2 regions of the Dechloromonas sp. ARDL1 genome follow, and region 2 is predicted to be linked to the other one. Evidence: predicted binding sites of a transcription regulator. Region 2 holds the regulator's gene; the other holds the start of a gene.
What was found. Region 2 encodes LexA, which represses DNA repair genes until DNA is damaged. Its sites were predicted from a motif close to ACTGTATNTANATACAGT; they were not measured.
Positions count from the first base shown of each region.

Region 1 (3,403 bases), 1.9 Mb from region 2:
CGCCGTTCGGACCGAGCAGGCCGACCACCTCGCCCGACTTGACCTCGAAGGAAACGTCCTCGACGACGGTCCTCGCCTTGTAGCGCTTCTTCAGGTTGTTGGCGGTCAGTTTGGCGGCAGACGTGGTCATTGCTCGAGACCGCGCAGGACGCGGCGGATGGCTTCGCTGGAAAAACCGCGATATTGCAGGAAACGCTGCTGTTTGGCACGCTCTTCCGGCGATTGCGGCAATTCCCTGAACTTGCGCTGCCAGACGCTGCGGCAGCGTTCGGTTTCATCGCCCCCCTCCGGAAGCGCGGCAGCGATTTCTTCGTCAGCAACGCCTTTCTGCCGTAATTCCTGCTTCAGCCGCGCATTGCCGTAACGCCCGGCGCGCGCCACGACGCGCTGGGCGGCATAGCGGGTATCGGACAGCAGGCGTTCGCTTTGCAGGGTGTCGAGCACGGCGTCGAGTTCTTCCTCGGATTCGGCATGCGATGCGAGCTTGGTCTTCAACTCGGCCCGGCTGTAATCGCGCCGGGTGAGTAGTTGCAGGGCCCGCACGCGCAGGTCAGGCATCGGCCTTGGCTTTGGTCGGCTTGATCACGGTGGTGCTGGCGGCCTCGCGGATGCCGGCTTCGATTTCGGCGGCGATTTCCGGGTTGGCCTTTAGGAATTCGCGGGCATTGTCCTTGCCCTGGCCGATTTTCTCGCCCTTGTAGGCGTACCAGGCACCTGATTTGTCGACCAACTTGTGGGCGACGCCCATTTCGACGACTTCGCCCTGGCGGGAAATACCTTCGCCGTAGAGGATGTCGAAGATGGCTTCGCGGAACGGAGGAGAAACCTTGTTTTTGACAACCTTGACCTTGGTTTCGCTACCGATGACCTCGTCGCCCTTCTTGATCGAACCGATGCGGCGGATGTCGAGGCGGACGGAAGCATAGAACTTCAGCGCGTTGCCGCCGGTGGTGGTTTCCGGCGAACCGAACATGACGCCGATCTTCATGCGGATCTGGTTGATGAAGATAACCAGCGTGTTGGTCTTCTTGATATTGGCAGTCAACTTGCGCAGCGCCTGCGACATCAGGCGGGCGTGCAGGCCGACCATCTGGTCGCCCATTTCGCCTTCGATTTCGGCACGCGGGGTGAGGGCGGCGACCGAGTCGACGATGATGATGTCCACCGAGCCGGAGCGGACCAGCATGTCGGCGATTTCCAGCGCCTGTTCGCCGGTGTCCGGCTGCGAAATCAGCAGGTCGGAGACATTGACGCCGAGCTTCTGGGCGTATTGCGGATCGAGCGCGTGTTCGGCGTCGATGAAGGCCGCCGTGCCGCCGAGCTTCTGCATTTCGGCGACGACCTGCAGACAGAGCGTGGTCTTGCCGGACGATTCCGGGCCGTAGATTTCGACGACGCGGCCGCGCGGCAGGCCACCGACACCAAGCGCGATGTCGAGGCCAAGCGAACCGGTCGACACGACTTGAATGCCTTCGTCGATTTCGGCGTCGCCCATCTTCATGATGGAGCCTTTGCCGAATTGCTTTTCGATTTGTTGCAGCGCTGCGGCGAGCGCCTTTGCCTTGTTGTCGTCCATGGTGTGACCTCGAAAATTTGAGCGGATTATGGCACAGGGGCCAAAGATGGAATAGAAATTGCAGGAAACCGTTTATCCGGCCCGGCCCAAACGCGGTATATTCGCCCCCGATAACGGCCAACCGGATACTGTGTATACGTACAGTACATTGACCCGCCTTTTCTTGGCAAGAAAATTCTTCATGTCGATCAGACGCTTACCCATCCTTCTCCTGCTACTGGCCGGCACGGCCGCCAGCGGTGCGCCGGCGCCCTGGTACTGGTGGACAAGCAAGGTGGACGGTGCCCGGGGCTGCATGCAGACCTCGCCGGGACCGGGCTGGAGCCAGGAACCGATGGCTTTCAAGGATGCCCGCTGCCGAATTCGCCTCGCCCCCCGATGACTGCCTATCTGCCCCCACCCCCTGGCGCTTCGCCCGTTGTTTTTGCCGACGATTTCCTGATCATTGCCGAAAAACCCTGCGGTCTCTTGTCGGTTCCCGGCCGTGGCGAGCACAAGGCGGATTGCCTGCTCAGCCGGGTGCAACAGGAGTACCCGGATGCGCTGACCGTGCATCGACTGGACATGTCGACCTCCGGCATCCTGGTCTTTGCCCGCGGCGCCGACATGCACCGCCGTCTCTCCAAGATGTTCCAGGACCGCCAGGTGGACAAGCTCTACGTCGCCGTGCTAGCCGGCCTGCTGCCCTACGACGAAGGCGGCGTGGACCTGCCGCTGATCGTGGACTGGCCGAACCGGCCGAAGCAGAAAGTCGATTTCGATCTCGGCCGCCCCTCGCAAACGCGCTTCCGTGTGCTCGGCCGCGATATCGAGAAGCAGACGACCCGCGTCGCACTGGAACCGGTCACCGGCCGTTCGCACCAGTTGCGGGTGCATATGATGTCCTTGCAACACCCCATTCTCGGCGACGATCTGTACGGTGGTGTAGCGGAAAAAATGGCCGATCGCCTGCTGCTGCATGCGATGAATCTGGGCTTTGCGCATCCGGCAACCGGCGAGCGCATGGATTTTCACAGCGAGCCACCTTTTTGACGTCGCGAAAACGCGCAATAACCTTATAATCCGCGCAATTTCAACCCCTTAGCTTGTCGGTTGCGCGCCCATGCTGATCTGGTTCGTCGTTCTCTACCTGCTTCTTTCCATCGGCATCGGCCTCTACGCGGCCACCCGCGTTCATAGCGCCAAGGACTTCGCCGTCGCCGGCCGCCACCTGCCGCTACCGGTGGTCACCGCCACCGTGTTCGCCACCTGGTTCGGCGCCGAGGCCGTGTTCGGCGTCTCCGCCACCTTCGTCAAGGAAGGGCTGACCGGCGTCGTCGCCGACCCCTTCGGCTCGTCGATGTGCCTGATCATCGCCGGCTTCTTTTTCGCCAAGAAACTCTACAAGCTCAATATCCTGACGCTGGGCGACTACTTCCGCATGCGTTACAACCGCAGCGTCGAAGTGCTGACCACGCTGTGCATCGTCGCCTCCTACCTGGGCTGGGTATCGGCCCAGATCAAGGCGCTCGGCCTGGTCTTCAACGTCGTGACCAACGATTACATCAGCCAGACGGCCGGCATGATCCTCGGTGCCGCCATCGTGCTCACCTACACCACCTTCGGCGGCATGCTCTCGGTGGCCATCCTCGATTTCGTGCAGATGGGCGTCATCATGGGCGGCATGCTCTACATCGCCAGCGTCGTCGCCGTGCCTGCCGGCGGTGTCGAAACCGTGATCCAGCACGCTTCTGCTGCTGGCAAGCTCGATTTCTTCCCGCCGCCCGACCCGTGGCTGTGGCTGACCTTCCTTGGCGCCTGGATCACCATGATGCTCGGCTCCATCCC
Region 1 is NZ_CP168939.1:3,888,279-3,891,681, reverse strand. Features, by position in the region: gene lptB (LPS export ABC transporter ATP-binding protein) at 1-130, opposite strand, end outside; gene recX (recombination regulator RecX) at 127-558, opposite strand; gene recA (recombinase RecA) at 551-1,576, opposite strand; gene AB6Q56_RS19230 (hypothetical protein) at 1,758-1,958, shown strand; gene AB6Q56_RS19225 (RluA family pseudouridine synthase) at 1,955-2,608, shown strand; gene AB6Q56_RS19220 (sodium:solute symporter family protein) at 2,679-3,403, shown strand, end outside.
Region 1: the regulator LexA is predicted to act here: its motif matches at 1,704-1,721, upstream of recA (recombinase RecA).

Region 2 (3,403 bases):
ACGTGCAGGATGACGACGGCGGTGTGCTGAAGGCGCTTGGCACGGCTATGCAGGATCGCAGTTACCTGCTGCTGCATGCCGGTTTCTTCACCTGCGGCTTCCACATTGCCTTTCTCGTCACCCACCTGCCGGGCGAGGTGAATTTATGCGGCCTGCCGCCCGCCGTGGCCAGCTGGTCGCTGGCGATCATCGGCCTGACCAATATCTTCGGCAGCCTGTATGCCGGTTCCTGCGTTGCCAAGTACCGCAGCAAGTACGTGCTGGCGATGATGTACGGTTCGCGGGCGCTGCTCGTCGCCTGGTATCTGATGATGCCGCGCACCGAATGGACCTTCTATGTTTTTGCCGCCGGTCTCGGTTTCACCTGGCTGGCCACGGTGCCGCCGACCGCCGCCATCGTCGGTAAACTGTTCGGTATCCGCTACCTGGCGACGCTGTTCGGCATGACGCTGCTGTCGCACCAGATCGGCGGTTTCCTCGGCGCCTGGCTGGGCGGCCTGGCCATCACGCAATTCGGCGACTTCGGCTGGATGTGGTATGCCGACATGGCACTGGCGGCGGCAGCCGCCGTGCTCAACCTGCCCATCCGCGAAGCGCCGGTGGCCCGCCCGGCTGCGGCTTGATTACCTGAGGCGGCCGAGAAAGCGTTCGCGCGCCTCGGCCAGCGCGGGCAGGGCGGATGTGTCGAGCAGTTCGCTGCAGGTCCGGTAAAAATCGTCGAATGCGGCGAGCACCTTTTTCTCCTCCACCTTACGGCGCGGGCCGGGTTTGTCGTCGTCGCGGGCCGGAGCGTCGAGCGGCTTGAGGATTGCATAGCGGGGAATCATCTGCTGCCCGCCGTTTTCCGAAGAGGCCGTGACCGGGCCGGTCTTCACGAAAATCTTGCCGTCGTATTCGAAGCGATCGCCGATCGCCAGGTGTTGCAGCTTCATGCTGGGGTTTCCGGATGGTGAGGGGGGGCAGAGTGTAGCCTAATCCCGAATTGTCCATCAGGCGGCCCTTGCGGGCCTGTACGAGCGCGAGCGGTCGCTCTGCGGTGCCTTGCCGTCGGTGCTCCGCAGCAATGGAACGGGCATCGGCTTGTCGCACCACAACAACTCACTGGCAAATCGCCTCGTGCCTTGATGGGCAACCCAGGATTCTCCGCTTGCCAAAAATTGATTACTGTACAAAAATACAGCTAACGAATTTTGCAGGGAGCAGACCATGAAGCTCACGCCACGCCAGCAGGAAATTCTCGATTTCATCAAAAACACCGTCGAGGTACTCGGCGCGCCGCCGACGCGGGCGGAAATCGCCTCCGCCTTCGGTTTCGCCTCACCCAATGCGGCCGAAGACCATCTCAAGGCGCTCGCCAAGAAGGGCGCCATCAATCTCGAACCCGGTTCGGCGCGCGGCATCCGCCTCGTCGAACAGCTGGGCCTGCCGTTGATCGGTAGCGTGGCGGCCGGCTCGCCCATTCTCGCCGTCGAAAACGTGCAGGCTCGTTACGCCTTCGACGCCGGCATGTTCAATCCGCGCGCCGACTTCCTGCTCAAGGTGCGCGGCCTGTCGATGATCGACGTCGGTATCTATGACGGCGATCTGCTCGCCGTGCACAAGACCAACCAGGCCCGCGACGGCGAGATCGTCGTCGCCCGCATCGACGAGGAGGTCACCGTCAAGCGCCTGCAGCGCAAGGGCGGGCATATCGAGCTGATTGCCGAGAACCCGGACTTCGAGCCCATCATCGTGCGCCCCGGCGAAGTCGAATTCGCCATTGAGGGCGTGGCCGTCGGTCTGATACGCGGGGCGGGTTCCAAGCTGTCATGAACGCCTTGCCGTTGCCGGTCGCTTTGGCGGATGTGCTGGCCAGAGGCGATGTCTGGCGCGGCGACACGCTGGCCTCCCTGGCGGAGGTCGCCATTCCCAGCGGCCATCCCGAACTCGACGCCGAATTGCCCGGCGGCGGCTGGCCGCGCGGCGCCCTGACGGAACTGCTTGTCGAGCACAACGGCGTTGGCGAAATGAGCCTGCTGCTGCCGGCGCTGGTCAGGCTGTCGCAGGCCGGGGGCTGGCTGGCCCTAGTCACGCCGCCGTGGCTGCCACATGCTCCGGCCTGGGCGGCGGCAGGTGTCGCGCTGGAACGGCTGGTCATCATCCGGGCCGGAATGGATACGGCCTGGAGTATCGAGCAACTGCTCGCCTGCGGCGGTTTCGCTGGCGTGCTGGCTTGGCCGGGCGAGGGCATCGATGCCAAGGCGCTGCGCCGCCTGCAGGTCGCGGCGGAAGGGCGTTCGGCACTGGCCTGCCTGTGGCGTTCGATGGCTGCGGCGGCTATGCCGTCGCCGGCGCCCTTGCGGGTGGCGCTGGCGGGCAACGGCGACGCCTTGCGCATCCGCATCCTGAAGCGGCGCGGCAGACCGGCATCCCGGCCGCTGGACTTGCCGTACGCATCCTCCATTCCCCGTCCCGGGAGACGTTCGCGTGCTGTGGCTGGCCCTGTCCTTTCCCCGATTGCCGATCGAAGCCTTGCCGCTGCGCCAGCCGCCTAGCGCGGTGGTTGTACGTGGCCGGGTCGTGCTGGGTGATGCGGAAGCGATCGCCGCCGGCATTCGTCCCGCCCAGAAGCTGTCGACCGCGCTGGGCCTGTTGCCGGGCTTATCGGTTTTCGAGCGTGACATGGCGCGCGAGCGACAAACCCTCGAAAACCTGGCCTGCTGGGCGGGGCGATTCACTCCCTGCGTCAGCCTGGCTCAGCCGAACGAGCTCCTGCTCGAAATCGGCGGCTGCCTCCGTCTTTTCGGCGGCATCGAGCCGATTGTCGACGCCGTAACGGCCGGTTGCGTCGAACAAGGCCATGCCCCCGGCTGGGCGGTGGCGCCGACACCGCTCGGCGCACGCTGGCTGGCGCGTGCCGGCAACGGAACGATCCATCGCGCAGCGGCCGGCCTGCACGTGGTGCTCGCCGATTTACCGTGCCATATCCCCGACTGGCCGGCCGAAACCGTCGCCCGCCTGGAATCCTTCGGTCTGCGGCGGCTCGGCGCCTTGCGCGCCATGCCGGGAAGCGGCTTGCGACGGCGCATCGGCAATCGGCCGATGGACGATCTGGCCCGTGCCTGGGGCGATCTGCCGGATCCGCAAGCGGCTTTCGCTTTTCCGGAAAGCTTTGCCAGCGAATTTGAGCTGCCATCCCGCGTCGAGCATGCCGAAGCCCTCGTCTTTTCCGGCCAACGCCTGTTCTCGGCGCTGGCCGGCTGGCTCAATGCGCGGCAGCTGCTGCTGCGCCGCTGCACCTTGCGCTTCCGGCACGATGACGGCGCACCGAGCGATCTTTCCTTGAGCTTTGCCGAGCCAGCCGCCGACGAGGCGCGTTTTTTGCGCCTGCTGCGCGAACACTTGGGGCGCTGGCAATTGCCGG
Region 2 is NZ_CP168939.1:1,331,615-1,335,017, forward strand. Features, by position in the region: gene AB6Q56_RS06480 (MFS transporter) at 1-623, shown strand, start outside; gene AB6Q56_RS06485 (hypothetical protein) at 624-932, opposite strand; gene lexA (transcriptional repressor LexA) at 1,207-1,812, shown strand; gene imuA (translesion DNA synthesis-associated protein ImuA) at 1,809-2,534, shown strand; gene AB6Q56_RS06500 (Y-family DNA polymerase) at 2,467-3,403, shown strand, end outside.